DNA from 3 places in the Pseudomonas sp. ML2-2023-3 genome. Region 3 is predicted to be linked to each of the others. Evidence: riboswitches for the same ligand, from Rfam matches in the RefSeq annotation. Region 3 holds a riboswitch; each other region holds the start of a gene.
What was found. Region 3 has a riboswitch for cobalamin ahead of cobW (cobalamin biosynthesis protein CobW). Riboswitches for the same ligand answer to the same signal wherever they lie in the genome.
Positions count from the first base shown of each region.

Region 1: linked by a shared signal. The riboswitch ahead of cobO (cob(I)yrinic acid a,c-diamide adenosyltransferase) and the one ahead of cobW (cobalamin biosynthesis protein CobW) in region 3 are both predicted to bind cobalamin.
Region 2: linked by a shared signal. The riboswitch ahead of V6P94_RS14315 (CbtB-domain containing protein) and the one ahead of cobW (cobalamin biosynthesis protein CobW) in region 3 are both predicted to bind cobalamin.

Region 1 covers NZ_CP146343.1:1,978,428-1,988,400, reverse strand. Annotated here, with positions in the region: gene cobC (alpha-ribazole phosphatase family protein) at 1-429, opposite strand, end outside; gene cobT (nicotinate-nucleotide--dimethylbenzimidazole phosphoribosyltransferase) at 426-1,481, opposite strand; gene cobU (bifunctional adenosylcobinamide kinase/adenosylcobinamide-phosphate guanylyltransferase) at 1,478-1,999, opposite strand; gene V6P94_RS09220 (cobyric acid synthase) at 2,037-3,488, opposite strand; gene cobD (threonine-phosphate decarboxylase CobD) at 3,485-4,477, opposite strand; gene cbiB (adenosylcobinamide-phosphate synthase CbiB) at 4,470-5,378, opposite strand; gene bluB (5,6-dimethylbenzimidazole synthase) at 5,375-6,025, opposite strand; gene V6P94_RS09200 (cobyrinate a,c-diamide synthase) at 6,022-7,335, opposite strand; gene cobO (cob(I)yrinic acid a,c-diamide adenosyltransferase) at 7,346-7,957, opposite strand; cobalamin riboswitch at 8,039-8,282, opposite strand; gene V6P94_RS09190 (sorbosone dehydrogenase family protein) at 8,410-9,729, shown strand; gene V6P94_RS09185 (C40 family peptidase) at 9,841-9,973, opposite strand, start outside.
Region 2 covers NZ_CP146343.1:3,105,953-3,115,925, forward strand. Annotated here, with positions in the region: gene metH (methionine synthase) at 1-2,824, opposite strand, end outside; gene V6P94_RS14290 (fatty acid cis/trans isomerase) at 2,979-5,276, shown strand; gene nfuA (Fe-S biogenesis protein NfuA) at 5,388-5,972, shown strand; gene cobM (precorrin-4 C(11)-methyltransferase) at 6,139-6,885, opposite strand; gene V6P94_RS14305 (cobalamin biosynthesis protein) at 6,950-7,375, opposite strand; gene V6P94_RS14310 (CbtA family protein) at 7,372-8,073, opposite strand; gene V6P94_RS14315 (CbtB-domain containing protein) at 8,085-8,273, opposite strand; cobalamin riboswitch at 8,370-8,581, opposite strand; gene V6P94_RS14320 (response regulator) at 8,716-9,078, opposite strand; gene V6P94_RS14325 (response regulator) at 9,254-9,973, shown strand, end outside.
Region 3 covers NZ_CP146343.1:3,234,672-3,244,644, forward strand. Annotated here, with positions in the region: gene V6P94_RS14820 (sugar ABC transporter permease) at 1-229, opposite strand, end outside; gene V6P94_RS14825 (ABC transporter substrate-binding protein) at 363-1,634, opposite strand; gene V6P94_RS14830 (helix-turn-helix domain-containing protein) at 1,814-2,749, opposite strand; gene cobF (precorrin-6A synthase (deacetylating)) at 2,841-3,593, shown strand; gene V6P94_RS14840 (glycoside hydrolase) at 3,721-6,054, shown strand; gene V6P94_RS14845 (glycosyltransferase) at 6,055-7,347, opposite strand; cobalamin riboswitch at 7,539-7,720, shown strand; gene cobW (cobalamin biosynthesis protein CobW) at 7,814-8,884, shown strand; gene cobN (cobaltochelatase subunit CobN) at 8,888-9,973, shown strand, end outside.

The sequences.
Region 1 (9,973 bases), 1.3 Mb from region 3:
CAGCACCCGCTGCCCTGCGAAGTCCTGCTGCAAACGGCTGACGGCTGACAGCACCCGCGCCGAGAACTCAAGCACTGGCTCACCGTCGGGTGGGGTAAAGGCGTAGGGGTCGGCCCAGAACAAGCCCAAGGCCTGCTCATCAACCTCCATCAGCGCTGCCGCGCTCTGCCCTTCCCACGCACCAAAATGAAGTTCCTGCAGATCCTTGTCCAAAGACACCGGAAGATCGAGCTGCTCACTCAGTTCTCGGGCAAACAATGCGCAACGTTGCAACGGTGAGCTGACGATGCGATCCCACGGCCCCTGGCCTTTCACGGCATCACGCATTTGCGCCCAGCCCAGCGCCGTCAAGGCATCGTCGATGCTGCCGCGCAAACCGCCACCCAGCTCAGTCTCGCCGTGACGCAGCAAATCGAGCTGCACGGTCATGCCGGACGATCTGCCACGGCGGCTTCGGCAAAGGTCGCCATCTGCCCGTGCAGATCACACGCCAGACGCATCAACGGCACCGCCAACGCCGCACCGCTGCCCTCCCCCAGACGCAGGCCCAGGTCCAGCAACGGCTCGGCCTCTAGGCTTTCCAACACATGGCGATGACCCTGCTCAGCCCCGCGATGACTGAAGATCAGCCACTCGCGGCAGTCAGGATTCATGCGCACCGCGACCATGGCCGCCACGGTGCAGATAAAGCCATCCACCACCGCCACCACACCTTCCTGTGCGCAGGCCACATAGGCGCCGACCAAGGCGGCAATTTCAAAGCCACCCAGGCGAAACAGTGTCTGCAACGGATCGTCGAGGTGACCGGCATGCAACGCCAGTGCACGGTCAATCACCCGCGCCTTGTGGCTGACACCGGCTGCATCCAGACCAGTGCCTGGCCCGGTCAATTGCGAGGCAGGGCAATCCAGCAGCGCACTGGCCACGGCACTGGCAGACGCCGTGTTGCCAATGCCCATTTCACCGCCGATAAACACCTCGCTGCCCGCCGCCTGCGCCCGCAACACGCTGTCGCGCCCGGCCTGCAGGGCTTTCAGACCCTGAGCGTCGGACATCGCAGGGCCCGTCGCAAAATTGGCTGTACCCGCACCCAACTGCAAGTGCCGTACCCCCGCCAGATCCAGCATCGGCGTCACCGTGCCCAGGTCCACCACATCCAGCTGCGCGCCCAATTGGCGGGCCAACACGCTGATTGCCGCCCCCCCACTGACAAAGTTGTGCAGCATTTGCCCGGTGACCGCTTGCGGATAGGCCGACACACCTTCGGCGACCACACCGTGATCACCTGCAAAAATCCCGATCCACAACTGATCGACACGGGGTTTGAGCCGCCCTTGCAAACCGGCCAGTTGCACCGCCAGGTCCTCAAGCCGGCCCAGGGAGCCTGCGGGTTTGGTCAGTTGCTGCTGACGCTCGGCCGCGGCCGCTTGCATGTCACGGTCAACGGGCTTGCAGGGGTTCAGCCACCAAGGGGTGCTCATAGTGCAGTTCCTTTCAACGTCAGGGGCAGGCCCGCCACTGTCAGCACGACTCGCTGACAGCGCTCGGCCAGGGCTTGATGCAACCAACCGGCTTCATCGACATAGCGGCGAGTCAATTCGCCCAGCGGCACGACACCCATTCCGGTTTCGTTGCTGACAAACACAATTTCGCCCGGCAAATCAGCCAGGCATTCCAGCAGCGCATCGCGCTCGGTATTCAGGCGCTGCAGATCTTCAAGCATCAGCAGGTTGGTCAGCCACAGGGTCAGGCAGTCCACCAACAGACAAGTATCGGCGCGAGCGTTTTCACGCAGCACGCGGGCCAGTTCAATCGGCTCTTCGATAAGCGCCCAATGTTCTGGACGGCGTTCGCGATGATGGCGCACGCGCTCGTTCATCTCACTGTCCAGCGGCTGACTGGTGGCTATGTAGGTGACGGCACAGCCGGACTCGGCCGCCAGCTTTTCAGCCAGACGACTTTTACCCGAGCGGGCACCGCCCAGAATCAGTTGCAGCATGGTGTTAAACCTCTAGCGGCCATTGACGCCATGAATCTCAAATCCCGCACAACGCTCGCAGGCAGGCGGTATCCAGATGGTTTTCCACCAGATCCGCCAGCCGCTCGATATCCCGTTCGCGAAGAGCGTGGTAGTCCACTTCTTGCACATCCTGCAAACCGGCCCAACGCAGCAACGCGCTGCAAGCCGCAGGCGACTCGAACACACCATGCAGGTAGGTGCCGAGAATTTGCCCGTCCGCACTTTGCGCGCCATCACAGCGCCCGTCATCCAGGTGCACCACAGGCTGCTCCAGAGCCGCCCCCGTGGTCACGCCCGCGTGGATTTCGTAGCCGCTGACTGGCGCGTTTTCCAGGACCAGATGCCCGCGCACATTGCGCAGCTGTTTCTCGGCTGCAAGCTCGGTGCTAAACGCCAGCAAGCCCAATCCGGCACTGGAACCCGCTGCGCCTTCAAGGCCCAGCGGGTCGTGAACCTGCTCGCCGAGCATCTGCAAGCCGCCGCAAATCCCCAGCAGCTTTCCGCCGTAACGCAGATGTCGGCTGATGGCCCCTTCCCAGCCATTGGTACGCAAGTACGCCAGGTCGCTGCGCACGCTCTTGGAGCCCGGCAGGATGATCAAGTCTGCAGGAGGAATCGGTTGCCCCGGCCCCACAAATTGCAGGTCAACTTGCGGATGCAGGCGCAGCGGGTCGAAGTCGGTGTGATTACTGATACGCGGCAGTACCGGCACCACCACTTTGAGCACTTGCTCGACCTTGTCGGTCTGACGCTGATCGATGCCGTCCTCGGCCTCAAGATGCAGGTCCATCACATAGGGCAACACGCCGATCACCGGTTTGCCGGTACGCTGTTCCAGCCAGTCGAGGCCAGGCTGTAGCAAGGCGATATCACCGCGAAAGCGGTTGATGATGAAACCCTTGACCCGTGCCTGCTCGGTCTCGGACAGTAACTCCAGGGTACCGACCAGATGGGCAAACACCCCGCCGCGATTGATATCGGCAATCAACACCACCGGGCAGTCAACCGCTTCGGCAAAGCCCATGTTGGCAATATCACCGGCCCGCAGATTGATCTCGGCAGGCGAGCCCGCACCCTCGACCATCACCACCGGATACGCGGCACTCAAACGCTGATGGGAGGCCAGTACCGCTTGCATGGCAATGGCCTTGTAGTCGTGATACGCCACCGCATTCATGCTGGTGACGGCACGACCATGAATGATCACTTGGGCACCGGTGTCGCTATTGGGCTTGAGCAGCACCGGATTCATGTCCGTGTGCGGCGCCAATCCGGCGGCCTGGGCCTGCACCGCCTGAGCGCGGCCAATCTCGCCACCCTCGGCAGTCACCGCACTGTTGAGCGCCATGTTCTGTGGCTTGAACGGCACCACCGCTACACCCTGGCGGGTCAGCCAGCGACACAGGGCCGTCACCAGCGTGCTTTTGCCGGCATCGGAAGTGGTGCCCTGCACCATCAACGTACTCATGTGGTTTCCTTGGTGTACGCCGCCAGCGCCAGCTCGAGCCGCTGCCAGTCAGCCTCATCGGCGGGCAGGCCAAAACGCACGCTGCTGTTGTGGGCAAACAGGCGCAGCAAAATGCCGCGGTGCGCCATGAATTCGTAAAGGCGGTCGGCGTGGGGCGTGATCAACCACTGGAACAACGCGCAGCCGCCCTGGGGCGGCACATCATGCAGCCCCAGCAATCGCTCCAGCCGCCCGCTGGCCAGTTCACTGCGCTCGCGCTGGCGAGCATGGCCTTCGGTGTCCAGCAGGCAGGCCTGGCCGACAATGCGTGTCGGTCCGCTCACCGCCCAGGGCCCGACTTGCTCGGCCAGCAACTTGAGCAATTTTTGCTCGGCCAGCACAAAACCCAGCCGCACCCCGGCCAGACCAAAAAACTTGCCGAATGAACGCAACACGATCAACCCGGTACGCTGGGTGTGCCCGGCCAGGCCGAACGCGGGTGTGTTGTCCATGAAGGCTTCGTCCACCACCAGCCAGCCACCGCGTTGCACAAGCCGCGCATGCCATTCAAGCAGACGCTCTGGCGTGTGCCTCACCCCGGTAGGGTTGTTGGGGTTGACCACCACCAGCACATCCAGGGTGTCGAGGTAGAAATCGACTTCCTGCTCCATGATTTCACGCACGATGTGCCCGCTTTGCCTCCAGGCATGCGCATGCTCGGCGTAACACGGCGACAGCACACCGACCTTGCCACTGCGGCGCAGGCGCGGCAGCAACTGGATTGCGCACTGCGAGCCCGGGACCGGCAACACACTCAATGCGCCGTAATAGGCGCAGGCAGCTTGCTCAAGGCCATCGTCGGTTTCAGGCAAACGCGCCCAGACACGCTCGGGTATCTGCGGGATATCAAAAGGCCAGGGCGCAAGGCCAGTGGACAAATCCAGCCAGTCAGCCTCGTCAATGCCGTAGTGCAACGCCGCTTTGCGTAAACGCCCGCCGTGTTCAAGCATAGAATTCACTCCACGCACACAGAATCAATAGCCACAGCCATACGCCACGTTGCACCAGTTGCCAGCCACGACCAATCGAGTCCGCATCCGCTGGCACGCCTTCGCCCAATTGCGCACGCTCATGCAGTTCGCCGTGATAAATCGCCGGCCCACCCAGTTCCACACCCAGGGCCCCTGCGCCTGCGGCCATGACCGGGCCTGCGTTGGGACTGTCCCACTGAGGTGCCTGCTTGCGCCAGCATTTCAAGGCCAGTCGGGTTTTACCCAATACGGCGTAAGTCAACGCAACCAGCCTTGCCGGAATATAGTTAAGAACATCGTCGATACGGGCAGCAGCCCAGCCAAAGCGCTCAAAGCGTTCGTTGCGATAGCCCCACATCGCGTCCAGCGTATTGCTCAAACGATAGAGCACCACGCCCGGCGCTCCCGCCACGACAAACCAGAAAATAGTGGCAAAGACAGCATCACTGCCGTTTTCCAGCACAGATTCAGTGGCCGCACGGGCAACTTCAGTGGGGTCCAGCTCGCTGGTTTGGCGACTGACCAGATAGCCGACCCGGGTCCGTGCCTCTTCCAGATCGTTGGCACGCAATGCCTCGGCAACCGGCTGCACGTGCTCACCGAGACTGCGCATGCCCAGCGCACAATACAGCGCCAGAATTTCCACCAGCCAGCCGATATACGGCAGCCATGAAAGCGCCGTTGCAAGGATCGTCAGCGGCAACACTGCCAGCACCCAGGCCGTCACACCATGACTGCGCCAGCCACGTCCGCCGGAATTGAACCGCTGTTCGATACGCTCGGCCATTCGGCCAAACGCAACCAGCGGATGCCAGCGCTTGGGCTCGCCAAACAGCGCATCCAGCGCCACTCCGGCGACGCACAACAACGCCACACTCATGGACTCACTCCCCAATAATTCTCATACACCAGTTCACTCAGTGGGCGTGCTTGCGCCCACCCTTCCAGCACCAGCATGGGCGCGGGATAAAAAGCCTCGACCGGGCCCAGGCACAACACTGCCAGAGGTTTGGCTCCCGGGGGCAACCCCAGCAAGCTCGCCAGCGCCTCAGGCTCGAACAACGACACCCACCCCATGCCCAAGCCTTCTACACGTGCTGCCAGCCACAGGTTTTGAATGGCACACGACAACGACGCCATGTCCATTTCCGGCAGGGTACGTCGACCAAAAATATGCTTTTCACGGTCATCCATCAACGCCGCCACCAGCACCTCGGCACAGTCCTGGATGCCTTCAACCTTGAGCGTCATGAATTCATCGGAGCGCTGGCCCAGCGCCTCGGCGGTCCGTACCCGCTCGGCCTCGACCAGGCCCTGAATCCTGCCTCGCAGTTCCCGGTCAGTGATGCGGATAAACCGCCACGGCTGCATCAGCCCCACACTCGGGGCCTGATGCGCCGCCTCAAGCAAACGCGACAACAGTTCAGGTGCCACACTGCCACCGCTGAAGTGCCGCATATCGCGGCGCTCGGCGATGGCGCGGTACACCGCTGCGCGTTCTTCAGGACTAAAGGCGTTATCGGTCATGGCGCCGTCACAGCGCACGGCGCAAACAGCGCAGCAATCGCCTGAGGATTGGACGGAAAGTAGAAGTGCACGTAAGAGGCGGTCATCCGCCCTTCGCGATACACCGCTTCGGCACCGCGCCCGCCATTGGGGCTCAGGCCACGGGCAACAGGTTCAAGCTCAGTGCTGGTCAGCGAGTGATGGTAAGTGTGACCACGCAGCAACCCCTCGGGCATGTCCACCGATTGCAATGCCAACGCGGCCAGACGCTTTTGCATCTTCGCCTCCCCCGTCAGCAAACCCACCAGCTCGGCACGCTGACCGTCGACATCGGTCAAGGCGTCGAGCAGATAAAGCATGCCGCCACATTCGGCCAGCAACGGTTTACCGGCTGCGTGATGGGCGCGAATCGCCTCCAGCATCGGTGTATTGCGCGACAGCTCAAGGTGATGCAACTCGGGATAACCGCCCGGCAAATAAAGGCTGTCAGCTTCTGGCAGGCGGACATCGCGAATCGGCGAGAAAAACACCAGCTCGGCTCCCATCGCCCGCAGCAGATCCAGACTCGCACCATAGGTGAAGGCAAAGGCTTCATCCCGGGCCACGGCAATCCGAACCCCGGCCAACAATGGCTCGACCAGCACAGGCTCGGGCGCTGCAAATTCAACGGCGGGTGGCAGCGCTACCTCACAGGTGCTGGCCAGGGCATTGGCTGCCGCGTCGAGACGCGCATCCAGGTCGTTCAGCTCACTCGCCTGAACCAGCCCCAAGTGTCGACTCGGCAACTCGATCCCGGTCTCGCGAGACAACGCGCCGTACCAGCGCAGGCCTTCGGTCAGGCTGCCTTCGAGCAACTGTGCATGACGCACTGTGCCAACCCGGTTGGCCAGCACCCCGGCAAACGGGAGGTCCGGTTGATAGCGGGCCAGGCCCAGGGCCAGCGCACCAAACGTCTGGGCCATTGCGGTGCCATCAATCACACCCAGCACCGGTACCCCAAAATGGCGCGCCAGGTCGGCGCTGGAAGGTGTACCGTCGAACAGACCCATCACGCCTTCGATCAGGATCAGGTCCGCTTCACCAGCGGCTTCCCACAGCAGGCGGCGACTTTCATCCGCGCCCACCATCCACAAATCCACCTGATAAACCGGCGCACCGCTGGCGCGCTCCAGAATCATCGGGTCCAGAAAATCCGGTCCACATTTAAACACCCGCACCTTGCGCCCCTGATTGCGATGCAATCGGGCCAAGGCGGCGGTAACGGTGGTCTTGCCCTGACCGGAGGCCGGTGCGGCGATCAACACCGCGGGGCAATGACGCGACTCTCTCATGCTTGAACACTCACAATTCGATGCCTTTCTGGGCTTTGATCCCGGCTTGGAATGCGTGTTTGACCACACCCATTTCAGTCACGGTATCGGCCAGGTCTATCAGCTCAGGTTTGGCGCCACGCCCGGTGACCAGCACATGCTGCATTGGCGGACGGGCTTGCAGGTCGGCGAGCACCTGCTCAAGGTCGAGGTAGCCGTGTTTGAGCGCGATGTTCAGCTCATCCAGTACAACCAGCCCGATGGACGGGTCACGCAGCATCTCGCGGGATACTTCCCAGGCGGCTTCGGCGGCCGCGATATCGCGTTGGCGATCCTGGGTTTCCCAGGTAAAGCCTTCACCCATCACGTGATAACGCACCTGCTCGGGGAAGCGGCGGAAGAAGATCTCCTCGCCAGTGCTGTTGCGACCTTTGATGAACTGCACCACGCCGCACTGCATGCCGTGGCCCATGGCCCGTGCCAGCATGCCAAAAGCGGAACTGCTCTTGCCTTTGCCATTGCCGGTCAACACCAGCAGTAGCCCGCACTCATTGGGCGAGCTGGCAATGCGCTCATCCATGACGGCTTTTTTGCGCAGCATGCGCGCCTGATGACGTTCGTCGCGTTCGGGGGATTCGTTCATGGCAGCTCTCCGTTGGGGCTCAATGATGCAAACGGGAGGCGGGGGGGAATTCATAAAAAACACACTGCATCGCCCGCCGCGAGAGTGGTGGATGGATCAGGCCGGTCTCCGGGCTCACAAGCGGACGGCCCTGTACAGGGCGCCCTTGTCCACGCGCCTTCCCGTGAGCAATCACAGTGGCAGTTGGCGTGGCATTGACTCGTTTACCGTTGCGGGGGCAGCGCCGGGATCATGGCGGTTGTGCAGGACAAACACGCCCTCACCGGCTTCCCTGTTTCACTCGACCAACGTTACGTTGCCGAGCACCTGAAACAAGCCGCGAAGGTTAGAGGGTTGGGGGTGGAGCGTCAATTAAAGGTGGCACCAATAGGGCTATACAAAGCTACGACCTGAACCTTTGAAGGGCTAAGCTTCTCTATGACCTACGAGACCAAAACATAATGGAGTTCTTCATGCTCAAGCGCCAGCACGCTATTGTCATCGTACTTGCGGCAGGATTGGCTGCCTGCGGCGAGTCGTCGACCCTGCAAGTAAGTGATGGCACCGGCCCCTCGCCCAAATTACCCGAACCGAACAAAACCCTGATACCCACCGTCAATATCGCCCCGGCGGTCGGTTGGGCTGATGGCGCCACGCCCATTGCTGCCCAAGGCCTGGAGGTCGCCGCCTTCGCCGAAGGCCTGGATCATCCGCGCTGGCTCTATGTCTTGCCCAACGGCGATGTGCTGGTCGCAGAAACCAACGCACCGCCCAAACCGGATGACAGCAAGGGGATCAAAGGCTGGATCGCAGACAAGGTGATGGCCCGCGCCGGGGCCGCAGTGCCAAGCGCGAACCGGATCACCCTGTTGCGCGATGCAGACCACGATGGCGTGGCCGAAACCCGCACGGTCTTTCTCGACAATCTGAACTCGCCTTTTGGCATGACCCTGGTGGGCGACGAGTTGTATATCGCTGACGCCGACAAGCTTTTACGCGTCCCCTATCAGGCGGGCGAAAACAGCATCAAAGCCAATCCGGTCAAGGTGCTCGACTTACCGGGCGGCCCACTGAACCATCACTGGACCAAAAACGTCATCGCCAGCCCTGACGGCACCAAGCTGTATGTCACCGTCGGTTCCAACAGCAACGTGGGCGAGAACGGCATGGACAAGGAAGAAGGCCGCGCCGCGATCTGGGAAGTTGATCGCGCCACCGGCAACCACCGTATTTTCGCCTCGGGCCTGCGCAACCCCAATGGCATGGACTGGGAACCCAAAACCGGCAAGCTCTGGACAGCGGTAAACGAGCGCGACGAAATCGGCAGCGACCTGGTGCCCGACTACATCACTTCAGTTCAGGATGGCGGCTTCTATGGCTGGCCCTACAGCTATTACGGCCAGCACGTGGATGTACGGGTCAACCCGCAAAATCCGGAACTGGTCGCCAAAGCCATTGCACCGGACTATGCCGTCGGCCCGCACACTGCATCCCTGGGGCTGAGTTTTGCCGAAGGCAGCAAACTGCCCGACTTTACCCAAGGCGCGTTTATTGGCCAGCACGGTTCCTGGAACCGCAAGCCGCACAGTGGCTACAAAGTGATTTTTGTACCCTTTGCCGACGGAAAACCCGCCGGTATGCCGGTTGATGTACTGACCGGCTTTCTCAACGCTGACGAGAAAGCCATGGGCAGACCCGTGGGCGTGGTGATCGATAAACAGGGAGATTTACTGGTGGCCGATGATGTCGGCAACAAGGTTTGGCGGGTGTCGGCAAAGCCAACCAGCAAATGAAACAGTGGGAGCGGGCTTGCTCGCGATTGGATCACCGCGGCGTGGCAGTTACACCGCGTTGTATCCATCGCGAGCAAGCCCGCTCCCACCCAGCGTGATGCAGGTTCGGGTTTACGGCAGACGCGCCAGATGCTGCTCGGTCGGCAAAACGCGCTTGGCATTCAGATAGGCTTTTTGCCAATAGGCTTTATTGAGGCTGTCCAGCTTGACCGTTCCGCCAGTGGCCGGTGCATGCACAAAACGG
Region 2 (9,973 bases), 130 kb from region 3:
GATCGATGTTGTCCAGCACCTTGGCACCGGTAAAGGTCGGCTTGACCGGCTGGTAGCCAGCCCAGTCGAACTGTGGTTTCTTGGCGATGGCGGCGGGGTAGCTCAAGCGCTCGGTGCGGGCGCTGCGGTTGGCGGTGCGCTCGCGCACTTCAACGTACTCTTCGCGGGTCTTCTGGACAAAGGCCGGTTTCAGCTCTTTGGACAGCAACTGCGTGGCCACACCCACGGCGCGGGAGGCGTCAGTGACATAGATCACCGCATCGTTCTGATACTTGGGTTCGATCTTGACCGCGGTGTGTGCCTTGGACGTCGTGGCGCCGCCGATCATCAGGGGCAGATGGAAGTTCTGGCGCTGCATTTCACGGGCAACATGCACCATCTCGTCCAGTGACGGCGTGATCAGTCCCGAGAGACCGATGATGTCGCACTTCTGCTCCTTGGCCACCTGAAGGATTTTCTCCGCGGGCACCATCACGCCAAGGTCAACGATGTCGTAGCCGTTGCAGCCCAGCACCACGCCGACGATGTTCTTGCCGATATCGTGTACGTCACCTTTCACGGTCGCCATCAGGATCTTGCCCTTGGCTTCCGGCTTGTCGCCTTTTTCCAGCTCGATAAACGGGATCAAATGCGCCACGGCCTGTTTCATCACGCGGGCGGATTTAACCACCTGGGGCAGGAACATCTTGCCCGCGCCAAACAGGTCGCCGACGATGTTCATGCCCGACATCAACGGGCCTTCGATCACTTCGATCGGGCGCTTGAAGGACAGGCGCGACTCTTCAGTGTCTTCAACGATATGGGTGGTGATGCCCTTGACCAGTGCGTGCTCCAGACGCTTGTTCACGTCCCAGCTGCGCCACTCTTCAGTTTCGGCTTCCTTGACGCTGCCATCGCCCTTGTACTTGTCGGCAATGGCCAGCAGGTTGTCGGTGGCATCGGGGGTGCGGTTGAGCACCACGTCTTCTACCGCGTCGCGCAGTTCAGTCGGGATCTGGTCGTAGATCTCCAGTTGGCCGGCGTTGACGATACCCATGGTCAGGCCATTACGGATCGCGTACAGCAAAAACACCGAGTGGATCGCTTCACGTACCGGGTTGTTGCCACGGAACGAGAACGACACGTTGGACACGCCGCCCGACGTCAGTGCATAGGGCAGCTCGTCGCGGATATAGGCGCACGCGTTGATGAAGTCCACAGCGTAGTTGTTGTGTTCTTCAATGCCGGTGGCCACGGCGAAGATGTTCGGGTCGAAGATGATGTCTTCCGGCGGGAAGCCCACTTCATTGACCAGAATGTCGTAGGAACGTTTGCAGATTTCCTTTTTACGGGCTTCGGTGTCGGCCTGGCCCGCTTCGTCGAAGGCCATCACCACCACGGCGGCGCCATAGCGCTTGCACAGTTTGGCGTGATGTTTGAACTGCTCGACGCCTTCTTTCATGCTGATCGAGTTGACGATGCCCTTGCCCTGGATGCACTTGAGGCCCGCCTCGATCACTTCCCACTTGGAAGAATCGATCATGATCGGTACGCGAGAGATGTCCGGCTCGCCAGCGATCAGGTTGAGGAAGGTCACCATGGCCTTCTTCGAATCCAGCATGCCCTCGTCCATGTTGATGTCGATGATCTGCGCACCGGCCTCAACCTGTTGCAGCGCCACTTCCAGGGCTTCGGTGTAGTTGTCTTCGCGGATCAGGCGGGCGAAGCGGGCGGAACCTGTGATGTTGGTACGTTCACCGACGTTGACGAACAACGAGCTGCGGTCGATGGTGAACGGCTCCAGCCCGGAGAGGCGGCAGGCCTTGGGAATGTCCGGAATCTGGCGCGGGGCGTAACCGGCCACGGCATTGGCGATGGCCTGGATATGGCCCGGCGTGGTGCCGCAGCAACCGCCGACAATGTTCAGGAAGCCGCTTTGAGCGAACTCTTCAATGACCTTGGCTGTTTCGCTCGGCAGTTCGTCGTACTCGCCGAACTCGTTGGGCAGGCCCGCGTTCGGGTGAGCCGAGACGTAGGTGCTGGCCTTGTTCGACAGCTCTTCGAGATAAGGACGCAACTCGCTGGCGCCCAGGGCGCAGTTCAAACCGACCGAGATCGGTTTGGCATGGCTCACGGAGTTCCAGAACGCTTCGGTGGTCTGGCCCGACAGGGTACGGCCAGAGGCGTCGGTGATGGTGCCGGAAATCATGATCGGCAACTCGACTCCCAGCTCTTCGAACACGCCCTGTACGGCGAAAATCGCGGCTTTGGCATTGAGCGTGTCGAAAATGGTCTCGATCAGGATCAGGTCGCAGCCGCCTTCGATCAGGCCTCTGGTGGCCTCGGTGTAGTTCTCCACCAGTTCATCGAAGGTGACGTTGCGATAACCCGGGTTGTTGACATCCGGCGACAGCGAGCAGGTACGGCTGGTAGGGCCGAGCACGCCTGCAACAAAGCGTGGTTTGTCCGGGGTCTCCAGGGTCTTGGCGTCGGCCACCTTGCGCGCAAGGCGTGCGCCTTCTACGTTTAGTTCGTAGGCCAGCGCCTGCATGCCGTAGTCGGCCTGTGAAACCTGGGTGGCGTTGAACGTGTTGGTTTCGAGAATGTCGGCACCAGAGTCCAGATACGCCTTTTCAATGGCTCCGATCACATCGGGGCGGCTGAGGATCAAAAGGTCGTTGTTGCCTTTGACGTCGCTCGGCCAGTCGGCGAAGCGTGTGCCACGATAGTCGTGTTCCTCTAGGCGGTAGCTTTGGATCATAGTGCCCATGCCGCCATCGAGAATCAGAATGCGCTCTTTGAGGGCTTGCTGAAGTGCTTGGAGACGAGCGCTGCGGTCAGACATAGGACTACCTGTTAGAGCCATGCAAAAGATGGGAAATCATAACAAACCTGCGTGGGATTTGAGCGCCCGCTGATTTACATGAATTTCATTCATGTTGTGGCAGGGCGGCGACAGGTAGAATCGCGACATATTTTTGATATCAGGACACTGGCACATGTTTTTTCGCCTACTCGCCAGCGCCGTGACGCTGGTGGCGTGCAGTACAGCGTTGGCACAGGCCCCGTTGGTTAGTCCGGTCATTTCCTACACCAGGGATATTCAGCCGATCCTCACCGAAAAGTGCGTTGCCTGCCACGCGTGCAACGACGCAGCCTGCCAGTTGAACCTGGGCAGCGCGGAGGGTGCGACCCGCGGTGCCAGCAAGGTGCCGGTCTATAAAGGAGATCGTGTCGATGCCGTTGCCCCGACGCGGATTTTCTTCGATGCCGATGGCCCGCAGGAGTGGAGGCTTAAAGGGTTCTACCCGGTAGTCGATGCCCAGGGCGCGCAGGCGTCCTTGATGGCGCGCATGCTGGAGCTGGGCCACAGCACCCCGTTGACCCCAAATGCCAAATTGCCCGAGGAAATTGTCCTGGGCATCAACCGCGAAAACGTCTGTCCGGCGCCGGGGGAGTTCGACGCTTACGCCCAACGCCATCCAAAAGAAGGCATGCCGCTGGCCGTGACCGGATTGACCAACCAGCAATACCACACCGTACAAACCTGGCTGGCCCAGGGCGCGAAGGTTGACCAGCACGCAATCAAGCCGACTGCGGTCGAAGCGGCACAGATCAGCGAATGGGAAGAATTGCTCAACCGTCCAGGTTCAACCGAAGCCCTGGTGGCGCGCTGGTTGTACGAGCATTTGTTTCTGGCCCATACCTACTTCGACAACGGCGTGCCAGGGCACTTCTTCCAGTGGGTGCGTTCGCGCACCCCAAGCGGTCAGCCGGTTGACCTGATTGCTACCCGCCGCCCGAACGACGACCCCGGCACCACGTTTTACTATCGGTTGATACCCGTTCAGGGCGTGATCGTGCACAAAACCCATATCATCTATCCGATGGGCGAGCACAAGCTGGCGCGGGTCAAAGAGCTGTTCTACAGCGGTGACTGGCATGCCACCAGCTTGCCGGGCTACGGGCCTCGAGGTCGGGCCAACCCGTTCGAAGTCTTTGAAGCGATTCCGGCGGTGGCGCGTTACCAGTTCATGCTCGACAACGCCGAGTATTTCGTACGCACCTTTATTCGTGGGCCGGTGTGCCGTGGGCAGATTGCGACTGACGTGATTCGCGACAACTTCTGGACCGTGTTCCAGGAGCCTGCCCATGACCGCTATGTCACCGACGCCGCCTATCGTGGCGAAGCGACGCCGTTGCTGGCAATGCCCGGCCAGATCGACGACGTTGGCAGTGTTATTTCGTTGTGGCACCGCTATCGCAACAAGCGCAATGACTATGAGAAGTTGCGCCAGCAAGCCTATGCCGACATGCCGCCACCGAGCTGGTCGACCCTGTGGGCAGGCAACGACAACGCCTTGTTGACCGTTTTCCGTCACTTCGACAGCGCCAGTGTCAGCAAGGGCCTGATCGGCGAAATCCCGCAAACCCTGTGGCTGTTCGACTACCCGTTGCTGGAGCGCACCTACTACCAGTTGGCGGTCAACTTCGATGTGTTCGGCAACGTTTCCCATCAGGCCCAGACACGCTTGTACTTTGACTTGATCCGCAACGGCGCCGAGGTCAACTTCCTGCGCTTGATGCCGGCCGACGCCCGTTCGGGCATCTTGAGCAGCTGGTATCAGAACAGCGGCAAGCTGAAGATGTGGATGGACTACCAGAAGATCGACACCGGCACGCCGAGCGGCATGAAGCTCGATCCGGCCGACCCCAAGCGTGACTTTGCGCTCAAGCTGATTGAACGCGCCGGCACCCTGAATGCACGGCCCGACCCGATCAACCGTTGCGTCGGTGCTTACTGTTCACGCCCCGACATCCCGCAAGAGTTCAAATACGCCGAGCAGGCACTGAGCCGTCTGACCTCGCGCCCTGCGGCGGGGCTGTCGGTCATCAGTCAATTGCCAGAAGCCAGCATGCTGCGGATCGAGGGACGTGACGGCAAGCGCGAGATGTACAGCATGCTGCGCAATCGCGCGCACACCAACGTGGCCTTCATGCTGGGCGAGGAATACCGGCTGGAGCCTGGGCTGGACACCCTGGCCATCTACCCCGGGGTGCTCAGCAGCTACCCGAACTTCATGTTCAATATCCCGACGGGGCAGGTTGAGGCCTTTGTTGAAGCGATGGAGCAATGCAAGGATCAAGAGACCTTTGACACCATTGTCGAGCGCTGGGGGATTCGCCGTAGCCATCCACAGTTCTGGCAGTACTTTCACGATATTGGCCAGTACATCAGCGAAACCGACCCGGTAGAGGCCGGTGTGCTGGATATGAACCGCTACGAAAACCTGTAATCAGCCACTAGAATTTGATACATGGGGTGTGGCTTTCCTGACAAAAACACTAGGACTTTGTCAGGCGCGCCGATTGGCGTAAACTGCGTCCCATGTCTGCGAGGAGATTCCATGAGCGCCATAACGATTACCGACGCTGCCCACGATTACCTGGCTGATCTGCTGTCAAAGCAGAACACCCCGGGTATCGGCATCCGCGTCTTTATCACCCAACCCGGTACCCAGTACGCCGAAACCTGCATTGCTTACTGCAAGCCGGCTGAAGTCAAATCTGAAGATACCGCCATCGGCCTTAAAAGCTTCACGGCCTGGATCGATTCGTTCAGCGAACCCTTCCTTGACGATGCCGTGGTGGACTACGCCACCGATCGCATGGGTGGTCAGCTGACCATCAAGGCGCCAAACGCCAAAGTGCCGATGGTCAATGCCGACAGCCCGATCAACGAGCGCATCAACTACTACCTGCAAACCGAGATCAATCCCGGTTTGGCCAGCCACGGCGGTCAGGTCAGCCTGATTGAAGTGGTTGAAGACGGTATCGCGGTGCTCAAGTTCGGTGGCGGTTGCCAGGGCTGCGGCCAGGCGGACGTGACGTTGCGTGAAGGCATCGAGCGCACCCTGCTTGAGCGTGTGCCGGAGCTCAAGGGCGTACGTGACGTGACCGACCACTCGCAGAAAGAAAACGCCTACTACTAACAGGGCGTTCGCTGCGAAGCTGAAGAAAAAACGGTGCCCCGTGAGCACCGTTTTTTTATGGCTGCGCGATTCGGATTGTGCGGGCGCAGCAGAACCTAATGGGATCTACCTGACAGGCCACGCCGTCCGTATCGCGAGCAAGCCCGCTCCCACAGGGGGAGAGCGTTCAAGGCCGATACAGATGCGCATGCCCCGCACGGTACAGCGACGAGTCCCCAAAACTGTCACTGGCCAGCACCCGGCCCACCAGGATCAGCGCCGTACGCCTGAATCCCTTGGCCTGGACCTTGATCGCGATGTCTGCAAGCGTCCCTTGCACCCAGTCCTGGTCAGGCCAGCTGGCGCGATGAATCACGGCAATCGGGCAATCACTGCCGTAGTGCGGGATCAGTTCGGCAACGATGTTTTCAAGGTTCTTGACCCCCAGATGAATGGCCATGGTCGCCTTGTGCTGCGCCAGGCTGGCCAGTTCTTCTCCGGCTGGCATAACGGTTTTTTCGGCGTAACGGGTCAGAATCACGGTTTGCGAAATATCGGGCAACGTCAGTTCGGCCCCCAGAATGGCCGCACAGGCCGCGGTGGCAGTCACTCCCGGAATGATCTCAAAGGCAATGCCCAGCTCACGCAAGCAGCGGATCTGTTCGCCAATGGCCCCGTACAAGCTGGGGTCGCCGGAATGTACGCGGGCCACGTCCTGGCCTTTGGCGTCGGCGGCCTTGATCAGGGTGATGATCTGCTCAAGGTGCAGTTGCGCACTGTTGATCACCTGCTCAGCCTGATGGCCTTGCAGCACGGCCTCGGGGACCAGCGAACCCGCGTAAATGATCACCGGGCAACTGCGAATCAGGCGCTGGCCCTTGACGGTAATCAGCTCAGGATCGCCGGGTCCGGCGCCGATGAAATAAACAGTCATGGCAGTCTCTTGAAGGGGTTGAGATAGAGCTGTTCTTGAACAACGCTCATAGTGAGGCGGGGGATTATCGCGGGTTTTGCTCGAAACAGGCCAACGCAAAGGTGGCGCCGGGTGATTTTTGTCGCGTAATCAGCAAGGTAGCGGGTGCGCCGGCGAACCGCTCGGCCAGGGCCAGCGCAGCACTTTCGGCAATCCCGAAACACCCGGTTTTCTCGAACACAAGGTTCGACCGGTGACTCAGCTGAGGGGCGTACGGGGCAAGCTGTTGCGCACTGAAGACCTCAAGCTCCAGTTCCAGTCGAGCTGCCAGTTGCAGCAGTCCGGGTTCCTGGCGCTTGAGATCGACACTGGCCAGGGCACGGACCGCATTCAGCGGGATCCCGGCCCGGGCCAGAGAGCGTTCGATCAGACTCAACAGCTCTGCCGCGGTGCAATCCTGGCGACAGCCCAGGCCAATCACCAGGATTGGCGCTGTGCCGGTTGCCGTCATGCCGAGTACTGGCCTTCAGACTTGCGGCGAAACAGCCAGGCGCTGATCACGCCCAGGGCCAGCCAAAAGGCGAAGTTGGTCAGTTGCGAAGCAATCTTGAACTGCGACTCCAGCTCGGCCGGGGCCAGGCTTGAATGCACCAGTGGCTGGGGTGCGCCAAAAATATGCGGAACCACCAGAATCGCCACGCCCAGCACTTTCAGCGCCCAGTGCTTGCCAAATACCATCAGTGCGATGGCCACTGCGGTCGAAGCTGCGGTGCTGACCCACCAGATTTGACGCTGCAGCAAATCTGCCGCTGCAGTGCCCGGCAACTCGGGTGGCAGGCCCAGGGTCGGCGCCAGGCAGAACACCGCATAACCGGCAAGGCCCCAGAGCAGGCCCTGGGAAGTGCGCGTCGGGGCACGCAAGGTGTAAAGGCCGGCCAGCATCAAGGCAAAACCCACAGCAACCACCAGATTGCCGCCCGTGGTAGACAGCACGCGCTGCCAGCCATCTTCCGGCTCCCAGGCCTCGGCGTCGTGCTCGTGGGCTGGCATGGCCATGTCGGCATGCTCGTGCACTTCAGTGGCAGCAGGTTTTTCGTAGGTTTCGGCCTGCAAAATGAGTGGCGACACCCACAGGCTTTGCAGCAGGGTCAGCAGCAGGGCGGCCAGCAAGCCGGTGAAGCCTGCGGTTTGGGCGATACGCTTAATCATGGCAGGCAGTCTCAATGGCACGGGAAGGCGGAGCTGTGACGGGTGTCATGGGCCGCATTGTGAACCGCATCGATATGGGAGAACCCGGCGAAGTAAACGAGAAAAGCCCCCAGTACCGCAGCACCGACAGCCGCCACAATGCGTTGGCTTTGGGTGGCAGTGGTCGCGGCGGAATGGGTACGGCTGGTGCTGATAGACATGGCGCTTGCCTCAGGTCGGACGACGGGCAGCAAAGCGCAAGAAAACCCCGCGAACGAAGCCCGCAGGGTTTAACAGCGCCCGCCCACCGCGGGTTTGTTATTGAAAAATAACCAGGCCGGTCTCCGGGCTTGCGAGGGGCTCAAGGGTTGAGCCTGCAAACATCTCCTTCCCATGCACTCGGCACAGTGGATTTGATGTTTCTCTCGCTTACCGTTGCGGGGGCAGCGCCGGACTTGCCAGGACTAACGCCTGACGCACCGGTTTCCCGTTTCACCCTGTGAAGGGCACCTGATACAAGATGTGTAGGAAACCACAGCCCAGGAGAGTCGTCAATTTAAAGGGGGGGGTGTAGTCGCTGCCGCAGGCTGCGATAAGGGCCGCAGGACCTTCAAAAAGCGGGGCCGCTACGCAGCCCTCGCAGCCTGCGGCAGCGACTACACGTCAGGCGGTCAGCAGGCTTTTGACTTTGTCGCGCAACTGATCAATGGAGAAAGGTTTGCCAATCACCGCCATGCCTTCTGCGACCTCAAGGGTTTCGGCATAGCCGCTGGCAAACAGGATGGGCATTTTCTCGCGCATTTGGCGGGCCTTGGCTGCCAGCTCCCGGCCGTCCATGCCCGGCAACCCGACGTCGGTCATCAGCAGGTCAATGGGCTGGGCCGCATTCTCCAGCAGTTCCATGGCCTGCTCGCTGCCGTCTGCTTCAAGCACGCTGAAGTCCAGTTCTTGGAGCACGTCTACGATCAGCATCCGAACAATGGCGTCGTCTTCGACCACCAGGATGGTGGAGGGTGTAGCGGACATAATCATGATCTCGATAAAAAATGTAAGCGTGGGTCTCGCTGCAGCAAGGATAGCCTTGCCCAGCATTTGAATGTGCCTCTTTGTACGAAAATGTTCATTGTTGGGTAAGAAAATAGAACTATTGCTCGGTAATCCGGCAAACTCCAGTTTTTTAAGACTGCCCACAGGCCTGAAAATGAACTCACCTGTATCAATTGATGAGCGAAGCTTTCGCAAGCTTCTGAGTCGCAACGTTGGCTTGCCCCTGGCTGTCGGCGTGCTCAGTGCCGCGTTATTCGTGATCATGGTCAGCTATTTGTTATCAGTGATCAGGTGGGTGGAGCACAGCGACCGGGTTATCAGTAATACCAACGACGCCGTGCGGCTGACGGTGGATCTTGAAAGCGGCATGCGCGGGTTCCTGATTACCGGCGATGAGCATTTTCTGGACCCCTATGCCGTCGCCAAGCCGCAAATTGCGCTCCAGTTGAAGGGGTTGCAGGAGCTGGTCAGCGACAACCCGCAGCAGGTCGACCGGCTGAAACGCCTTGAGGCGCTGCAAAATGAGTGGAATGCCTACGCCCAGTCGATGGTCGATCTGCGCCGTCAGGACGGTGATTACCGTGCGGCCATACAGGCGGGGCGGGGCAAGCGCCTGGCGGACGAAATTCGCAAAGAATATCAAGACTTCATTCAGATGGAGCAGCAGCTGCGAGTGGCTCGCAGCGAAGAGGTCAGTCGTACAACGATCATCAGTATTGGCCTGTACCTGATTTTCGTACTGGGTTTGAGCGGCTTTTTGGCCTATATCGGTCGTCGCGATTTACTTGAACTTTCAAAGAGTTACAACAATGCCTTCGAGTCGCAGATCAAGACTGCTCAGCGTCTGGAACAACAGGCCTGGTTGCGCAACGGC
Region 3 (9,973 bases):
CGGTGAGGAAATAAGTGAAGTTCTCCAGCCCCACAAACTGGTTTTCGCCGGGGTAGAGCAGGTTGTAGCGGATCAGAGAAAAATACAGGGTCATGCCCAGTGGCACGATCATCCACAGCAGCAAAAGCGCCACTGAAGGCGTGACCAGAAACCAGCCGGGGTTGAGCAGGCGTGATTTTCGCGCTGGCTGTGACATTTCCAGCGATGAGACAGCACTCGAAGTTGTCATGTTAAGTCCCTGATGAAACGAGTAATTCTGTAGTCGATGCCTAAGGCTGCGACAAGGTCCGCAGGCTCTTCAATAAGCCAGGTACGCTGGGCGCGCCTTCGGCAGTGACTACAGGTAAGCGGGCGTTTTTTGTTTACTTGGGATAACCCGCCCGTTTCATTTCACGCTCGGTAGTTTGCTGGGCGGCTGCCAGCGCTTGATCCACTGTGGTCTGGCCAATCAGGGCGGCACTGAACAGCTTGCCAACCTGGGTGCCCACCGCCTGGAACTCGGGGATGGTCACCAGTTGAATGCCCACATAGGGCACGGGCTTGAGCGTAGGGTCGTTGGGGTTGGCGACTTTCAGGGAGTCGAGGGTGACTTTGGCAAATGGTGCAGCCTTGAGGTAGGCATCGCTGTACGTCGACGCACGGGTGCCCGGCGGTACATTGGCGATGCCGTCTTTCTCGGCAACCAGCGCGCCATATTCCCTGGAGGTGGCCCAGGTGCTGAAGGTTTTGGCGGCGTCCTTGGCTTTGGAACTGGTGGGGATCGCCAGCGCCCAGGAGTAGAGCCAGGCACTGCCTTTGTCGGTGACCGCCTGGGGGGCGAAGGTGAAGCCGACGTGATCGGCCACTTTGCTCTGGCTGCTGTCGGTGACAAACGAACCGGCGACACTGGCATCGACCCAGATTGCACATTTGCCGCTGTTGAACAGCGCCAGGTTTTCGTTGAAGCCGTTGCTGGTAGCGCCCGGTGGGCCTGAAGCCTTCATGGTATTGACGTAAAAGTCGAGGGCGTTCTTCCACTCGGGGCCGGTGAACTCAGGTTGCCACTGTTCGTTGAACCAGCGCGCTCCGTAGGCGTTGGCGATGGTGCTGATCAATGCCATGTTTTCGCCCCAGCCCGCTTTACCGCGCAAGCAAATCCCGTACTGCTCCTGGTCCGGTTTGTTCAGGGTTTTGGCGAACCCGGCGATCTGCTCCCAGGTAGGGTGCTCGGGCATGGTCAAGCCCGCGTCCTTGAACAGATCGGTGCGGTAATAGGTCATCGAGCTTTCGGCATAGAACGGCAGGGCGTAGAGGGTGCCCTTGACTGACAAACCGTCACGTACCGAGGGGAATACATCATCGATGGCGTAGGTGGCTGGCAGGTCGGTCATGGGTTCAAGCCAGCCTTTGGCTCCCCAGAGTGCGGCTTCGTACATGCCGATGGTCAGCACGTCGAACTGGCCACCCTGGGTGGCAATGTCCGTGGTCAAGCGTTGGCGCAAGACGTTCTCCTCCAGCACCACCCATTTGAGCTTGATGTCGGGGTGCTCGCTCTCGAAGGTTTTCGCCAGCTTTTGCATGCGGATCATGTCGCTGTTGTTGACCGTGGCGATGGTCAGGGTTTGCGCGCCCAGGCTGTAGCCGCTGAGGGTCATGCACGTAGCGACACATAACGCTTTGACAGGAATATTCATTGAGCACTCCACTTCATCGGCCTCACGGCGCCAGAAGGACGGTTATTGTTTTTATAGCGGCTCGCATGGAGCAAGCGCCTGGGCGGATTACAGCCCTCAATCACCGTTGTGACAAATCACTGGCAACACTCAAACCGATACTATTTTGCACTGCGCAGGCGTTCACTCAGTCCCGGCTGGTTTTGCTCGGTCAAACGCTGCACTGCCAGACGCCGGTAGTGTGATGGAGTCATGCCTTTTAGCTGCTGAAACCGGCGGTTGAAGTTGGAAATGTTGTTGAAGCCAGATTCAAAACACACGTCGGTGACGGGCTTTTCGCCATCGGCGAGTAATTCACAGGACTTGCTGATACGCAGGCGATTGACGAACTCGATAAAGCAGCGCCCGGTGGCCTGCTTGAATACCCGGGAAAAGTAGGTGGGCTTCATGCCCATGTACTCGGCGACTTCTTCGAGGGACAGTTCACGGGCGTAGTGGCTGAAGATGTAGTCCACGGCCCGGTTGGTACGGTCGATGGTCTGCTCGTCGGCCGGTTGTCCGGTGGTCACCCCGGATAACAGCTGATAGTCATCACACTCAGCCAGCAGTTCCAGCAGGATCAGAAAGTGCCCCAGACGGGTCACGCCCGTAGCGCTGGCTATGCTCTGCATCAGGTCCATGGCTTTGCGGATTGTGGATGTGCAGCGAAACTCGATGCCGTAGTGGGCGCGTTCCAGCATCGGGGTCAGGGTTTTAAGCTCGGTAAAGATCGATGCGGCGTTTTCGAGCAGCTCATCGGTGAAGTTCACCAGCATGTCGCGGGTGGCCACCACTTCTCCTGCGGCCACCTGGCTGATCCAGTTATGGGGCAGGTTGGGGCCGGTGAGGAACAATGTCTCAGGGTGAAAGTTGCCAATGTAGTCGCCGACAAACACCTTGCCGCTGCTGGCCACAATCAGGTGCAGTTCGTATTCCTTGTGAAAATGCCAGCGTACCAAGGGGCTGGGAAAACCATGCTGGCGATAAATAATCGACAGGCCATTGTGGTCGTCCATCAATTCATACGACGGGTCTGTAGCTCTGGCGAGTCGAGTCATGGGCGGGCTGCTCAATGTACGTGTTGAGCGGATGATGACGTCTTCTCATACTTCCTGCCAGCAACAGACCCTGGACCAAGGATCAAACGCAATGAAGACACTGTTATTGATAGGCATGGGCGCCGGTGATCCGGAGCACATCACCGTGCAGGCAATCAATGGGTTAAACCGGGTCGACGTGTTCTTTGTTCTGGACAAGGGCCAGGCCACTGACGATCTGGTGCGCCTGCGTCTGGAAATCTGCGAGCGCTACATTCGCGAGCCGCGTTACCGGGTGGTTCAGGTCAGCGACCCGAAACGCGACAGTGCAACGACTTCTTACACCCAAGGCGTTGAGCATTGGCACGAGCAACGGGCGTTGCTGTTTGCGCGGCTGATTGACAACGAACTGGCCGACGGCGAATGCGGGGCGTTTTTGCTCTGGGGCGAGCCAGGTCTGTATGACAGCACCTTGCGCATCCTGGATCGGGTGCGGGCCAACGGTTGCACCGATTTTGACTACCAGGTGATTCCCGGCATCAGCAGCGTGCAAGCGCTGGCAGCCCGCCATCGCATTCCCCTGAATGATATCGGCCAGCCGATTCGGATCACGACGGGCAGGCGGTTGACGGCTCAAGACCTGGACAACGTGTTGGTCATGCTGGATGCCCACTGCGCCTTCGAGGCGTTTGTCGATGAAAACGTCGATATCTATTGGGGGGCTTATATAGGAACGGCGAACGAGATCCTGATTGCCGGAAAGCTGAGCGAGGTGTGCGAGCAGATCAAGGGAGCCCGTAGCGCGGCCAGGGCGCGCATGGGCTGGGTGATGGACACGTATTTATTGCGCAGGCGGGCTGATTGAGCGTTTAGGGTGTTGATAGTAGATATATCCAATTCCTAAACGTTTTTAGGAAAAGTCCTACGTATGCGTTCTGACGCAAGTCGTTAGTGTTCGATGCTTGCCTCCCGACCAACGCCAGGACTTTTCCATGAAGAAAAAACTACGCGCCTTACTGTTTAATCGACAACTGCCAGGGCTTTCACTGTTGATGTTTCTGGCGTTGCTGATGTCCGGCGCGGTCACAGCCACTGTCCGCTATCCCTATTCAAATGGCACTTTTGCGGTCGACCCGGCGACCCTCGAAATCACTTTGCTGCGTGCTGGCAAGCCTGGGCGGGTGCTTAGTGGTCCCGGTTTCAGCCCGGACAGCCTGGTCAGTGAGCAGACTGCAGAAGGCTGGAACGTCACCGACGGGGAGCAGCGGTTCAGCATCCGCATCAATGTGGTCAAGGACGCGTTGCGCGTTTCGATCCAGGCGCGCCAGCCAGTCAGCTTGCGTTGGCCACGCCTGCAAAGCGATATCCAGGCGTATGCCATTCCTTTTGGCGAGGGCAGTTACATTCCAGCCAATGACCCGAAATGGCTCGAGTGGCTGGTCAAGCGATACACCGGCGACCCGCTGGTCGGTGCGTTGAGCATGCCGTTCTTCACTCAATTGCATCAGGACCTGTCAGTCACCTGGAGGGTCGAAACCCCGTTCGATACCCAGTTTGACGTCAAGCAGGTCAATCAGGTCCCGGTACCGCAGCTGGTGCATACCTTCAACCGGCTGGCTCCTGACGCGCCGTTTGTGGTGAGCATCGCGGCGGGCCCGGCCGACCCGCTGTACGGTGCCGGCTTGTACCGCCAATGGCTCAAGGATAACGGCCAGTTCCGCGCATTGACCGATAAAATCAGGGAGATTCCGCAAACGGCCCGGTTGGGCGGCGCTCCGCATATTTATGTGTGGGACGCCGGGCCGCTGAAGGTAACGGACATCCTGAACTGGCCAAGTTTTGTCACGGCCTTCGACAAAGCTCGGGGCACACCGGGGCATTTGGCGGCCAGGCTGTGGGCGGGGTTCGATCAACCCACTCGTGCAATGTTTGATTTGGCCTTGTCGAGCACCTTGTCACGGACCTCCGAGATTTCAGCGTACAACCGGTTGACGCTAGTGCGGGCACTCAACCAGGGGCTTCGCCAGATCGTCACGGTGCCCCCGCAGGAACCTTTGGCTGGCGGGCATGATCCGGCCGCCGAAGTGCAGTGGGGCAAGCTGGTCAAAACCCGGTTGGCCAACGCCTTTGGAGACTATTTGGCCCCGCCCGAGCGTTGGGGCGGCGGATTGTCGCTGGATACGGTCAACGCCCTCGAAAAGGCTGGCCTGAAACACGCATGGCTGGGCGCCAAAGATTGGCTGGATGCCTTCTGGCACCCGCAGGCCGTGGCCAAGGCCAAGGCGGCTGGATATCTGGTCGCGGTGTATGACAACTATGCTGATGCCCATCCACTTTCAGAACCGCAAACCTGGGCGGCCGCACAAATGGGTGACGAACTGGCCAATGCCGGCCAGCGCGACGTCAACGGCAAGGTCCATGAGGGCTTCAACGGCATAGGTGTGTTTGCCAATGCCGTAGCGGCGCAAGACTATGCCCGCCAACGCATGGCTGCCGTATCCGCTGCCGGAGGCCTCAACAGCTATTTTCTTGATGTGGATGCCGCAGGCACGGCACCGGCGGACTACACCCAAGGCCGAGAAACCAGTGAGCGCGAGAATGCGCGGATGCTCAGTCAACGCCTGGATTACCCTTCGAGAACACTGGGGCTGGTGACCGGCAGCGAAGGCGGAGTGTCCACGTTTGCTCCCAATATTGCCTACAGTCACGGCATTGCCACGCAACCTTTCGACTGGACTGATCCGGACATGAGCCGCAATGAGGCGTCGCCATTCTTTGTGGGCCAATACTGGCCACCGGAAACGCCAACGCTTTTTTTCAAGACCGTGCCGCTCAAGCCGCAGCTGGCACTATTGGTGCGTTCTTACCGCTATCGCTTGCCGCTGTACCAGCGGGTCTTGCACGACAGTCTGGTGAGTACCCATCACTGGGCGTATCCCTCGTTGAAGTTTTCCAACGAGCAACAGAACACCGCGCTCCTGCAACTGCTGTACATGACTCCGCCGATGTATCACCTCAACGCGGCAGTGCTTAAGCGCGACATGCCCTTTATCGGCGCCTACAACGCGGTGTTTGCTCCCCTGCACCAGCGCCTCTTTACCCAGGCATTGGTGGGCTTCGAGGTGCTGGCCGATGATCGCAGCCTGCAGCGCACCGTGTTCGAAGATGGCACCCGGATCACGGTGAACTTCAATCCCGATAAACCCCAGACCGAGGGCGCCATGACGTTCCCGCCTGTATCGGCAACCGTACAGATCCCGGGTATGGCGGCTTATGTCATCGATATGGCCGATCTCTTCAAAACAACGCGGCCATTTGAGCATTGATCAGAGCGGGCGATTCTTGGCCTCGATCCACTGCGACATGTATTGGGTACTTTTGTGCTGGTGATGACGCAGCATGGCACCGGTGAAGTTGTTGCGCCGGTGCTGCTCAAGTTCTGCGCGGCACGCCTGGATGCGCTCGACCAGTGCCGGGCCGTGGACGCCTTGCAGGTAGCGCGCTTCAAGCAGGGCCAGGCCATTGCGCTGGGCCTGATGCCAGGCTTCGGGATTTTGGTACAGCTCGACCGCTGCCGCCGCAATCCCGCGGGCACTGCGCTCGATGGCACCGGCCCACGGCAGGTCACCGTGCATGCCTTCGGCGCCCACCGGCGTAGTCACGTTGGGGGTGCCGCAGAGCATGGCATCGGCAATCTTGCCTTTGATGCCTGCGCCAAAACGCAGGGGAGCCATGCAAATACGCGCATTGCTCATCACTTCAAGGGCATCTTCAGCCCAGTTGAGGACATGAAAACCCTGTGCCGGGTTATGCAGTGCAGTGGCCTTGGGCGGCGTGTAGGCGCCGTACACATGCAGTTGTGCAGTGGGCAGTTGCTGACGGATCAAGGGCCAGATATGGGTCTTCATCCATAGCACGGCATCCCAGTTCGGGGCGTGGCGAAAATTGCCGATGCTCAGAAAATGCTGACGCTGTTCATAGGGCACGAACGCCTCAGGCACGCTGTCGACCATCAGCGGGCACCAATGCAGCAGGGCCTTGGGCACGTGGAACTGCTCGACCAGCAGATCGATCTCGTATTCTGAAATCATCAGGTTCAGGTCACTGCGATAAATCGCGGCGATCTCCCGTTGTGCCAGGTCGGCGTCGGCCATCTGTTCAAAGGTTTCGCGCTGGGCCGGGGCGAACAGGCTGCTGAAATCGTCCTGCTCGGTGTCGTGCTTGAGACGTGCCTTGAGTTGCTGCTGACGGGCGTCGCGCAGGCTTTGCAGGTCGGAGGTTTCCAGTACGCGCAAGGCTTGCGGGCAATGCTTCTCGACGCGCCAGCCGAATTGCTCTTCCATCATGAAACGGTCAAACAGCACGATATCCGGTGCCAGTTCGGTGATGAAGGCATCGAAGCTGCTGTTATTGAGCTCGATGGTGACTTCATCAATACCCAGGGCAGCGAGGTCGGCCTTGTGTTCACCAATCCCGGCCGGGCTGCTGAAGGTGATCTGCCAGCCTTGCTGCAGAAAACTCTCGATGATTTGCATCATGTGCCCGCCTGCCGCCGAAGAGCGCGGTTCGGGCCACACGTAACCAATGATCAGGACGCGGGTCGGGCAGGTGGCAGGCATGGGCAGATCCTTGAAGCAGGGCGGCTGAAAAAAGGCGGCAATTAGAACACAACTGCGGCGTAAATCCTCTGTGGGCACTGGCTTGCCCGGGATACAGGCAAGCCAGTGTGCCTGGTCACAAAAAGCCAGGCCGCATCAATGCAGTCGCCTCCCCGGACGCACCTGTGCATTGACCTGTTACAAAGCACTGCGTAGCCTTGCGTGTTCGAGGTTCTTCGCAGCGCGAAGCTAAGAAGGGAACGCGGTATGCCGCGGCTGCCCCCGCAACTGTAAACGGTCATTGATCTTGCAAAGCCACTGCCCAGCAGGCGGGAAGGCGCAAGGTAGGTATCAGCCGTAAGCCAGGAGACCTGCCTCGTGACAGATTCTTACTTCAACCGGGCGGGGTGATCCGGTGGCGAAGACTGACCGCGCACTGCCTGCGGTCGTCGTCCCGTATGCCCGCCGCTTTGCTATAGGGCATCCGATGAAAACACTGGCCAAAACCCCCGTCACCATCGTTACCGGCTTTCTCGGCTCGGGCAAAACCACGTTGTTGCGCCATATGCTCGATAACGCACAGGGCCGTCGCATTGCCGTGATCGTCAACGAATTCGGCGAGTTGGGCATCGACGGCGAAATTCTCAAGCAGTGCACCATCGGCTGCACTGAAGAAGAAGCCAACGGTCGCGTCTATGAATTGGCCAACGGCTGCCTGTGCTGCACCGTGCAGGAAGAGTTCTTCCCGGTCATGCGTGAGCTGGTGGCTCGTCGTGGCGATATCGATCATATCCTGATCGAAACCTCCGGCCTGGCCCTGCCAAAACCGTTGGTGCAAGCCTTCCAGTGGCCAGAAATCCGCAGCGCCTGCACCGTGGATGCGGTGATTACCGTGGTCGACAGCCCGGCCGTGGCCGCTGGCACCTTTGCCGCGTTCCCGGACCAGGTTGATGCCCAGCGCAAGCTTGATCCGAACCTGGACCATGAGTCGCCGCTGCACGAGTTGTTCGCTGACCAACTGGCCAGTGCCGACCTGGTGATCCTCAACAAGGCCGACCTGATCAGCCCTGAAGACCTGGCAAAAGTGCGCGCCGAAGTGGCTGAAGAACTGCCGCCAGCGGTCAAGATCATCGAAGCCAGCAGCGGCCGCTTGCCGTTGGACGTGTTGCTGGGTCTGGGCGCAGGCTCTGAAGATCATATCGATGGCCGCCACAGCCACCACGACCATCACCACGACGGCGATGATGACCACGACGATCACGACCACGACGCTTTCGACTCGATTTCCATCGAGCTGCCGGAGGGCGAGGAGCGTGTACTGATGGAAGCGCTGACCCAGTTGGTGGTCAAACACGGCATTCTGCGGGTCAAGGGCTTTGCGGCGATCCCGGGCAAGCCGATGCGTCTGCTGATTCAGGGCGTGGGTACGCGCTTTGACAAGCACTTCGACCGCGCCTGGGGCCGTGACGAAGCGCGCACCACCAAGCTGGTGCTGATCGGTCAGGACCTCGATGCTGCACTGCTCGAATCCACCCTGCGTACAGCGTTGAGCGTATAAACCATGCATTTGCTCAGGACCCAGCCCGGTGGCTTTGTATCGGATGACAATATTGCCGACTTGGGGCAGACCCCCGCCGAGCTGGTGATCCTGTGCAGTGGTGATTCAAGCCTGGCACTGCTTGCCGAAGCGGCACAGCAGTTGCCTGAAGATTATCCAAGCCTGCGTCTGGCCAATCCGATGCAGGTGCAAAACCATGGTTCGGTCGACTTGTATGTCGATCAGGTGCTGCAACACGCCAAGGTGATTTTGCTGTCGTTGCACGGCGGCATCGGCTATTGGCGCTACGGCATCGAGCGCCTGGTGCAGCTGGCTGAGCGTGGTGTCACCCTGATTCTGGTACCCGGCGACGACCGTCCCGACCCGGAACTCAGCGCGCTGAGCACCGTCCCGGCCGAGCAGGGCGAGCGTCTGTGGCACTTTTTGCGCCAGGGCGGGCGGCATAACGCCCAACAGCTCTATCGTTGCCTGGCCAGTCAATGGCTGGGCCGCGATTATGCATGGGATGAGCCGCAAACCCTGCCGCGCACCGCGATTTATCATCCGGTGCACGCCAATGCCCAACTCAAAGACTGGCAGGCCCAATGGCTCGTCGGGCAACCGGTTGCGGCGCTGTTGTTCTATCGTTCGCACTTGCAGGCCGCCAATACCGCGTTTGTCGATGTGTTTTGCCAGCGCCTTCAGGCCGCCGGGCTCAACCCTTTGCCGATTGCCGTGGCCAGCCTCAAGGAACCGGGCTGCCTGACCGTGGTACAGGACCTGCTGGACGACGTTGAGGCCGGTGTGATCCTCAACACCACCGGCTTTGCCCAGTCGAGTCCGGAAGCCCCGCATTTGCGCCCGTTTCGCCGCAATATCCCGGTGATCCAGGCCATTTGTGCCCAGGACAACGAGCCCGGCTGGCAAGTCAGCGAGCAAGGCCTGGGGCCACGGGACCTGGCGATGCATATCGCGTTGCCCGAACTGGATGGGCGAATCATCAGCCGTGCGATCAGCTTCAAGGATCTGGCATGGCGCAGCGAACGCAGTCAGTCGGATGTGGTGTGTTATCGCGCCCATCCCGAACGTATGGATTTTGTCGCAGAACTG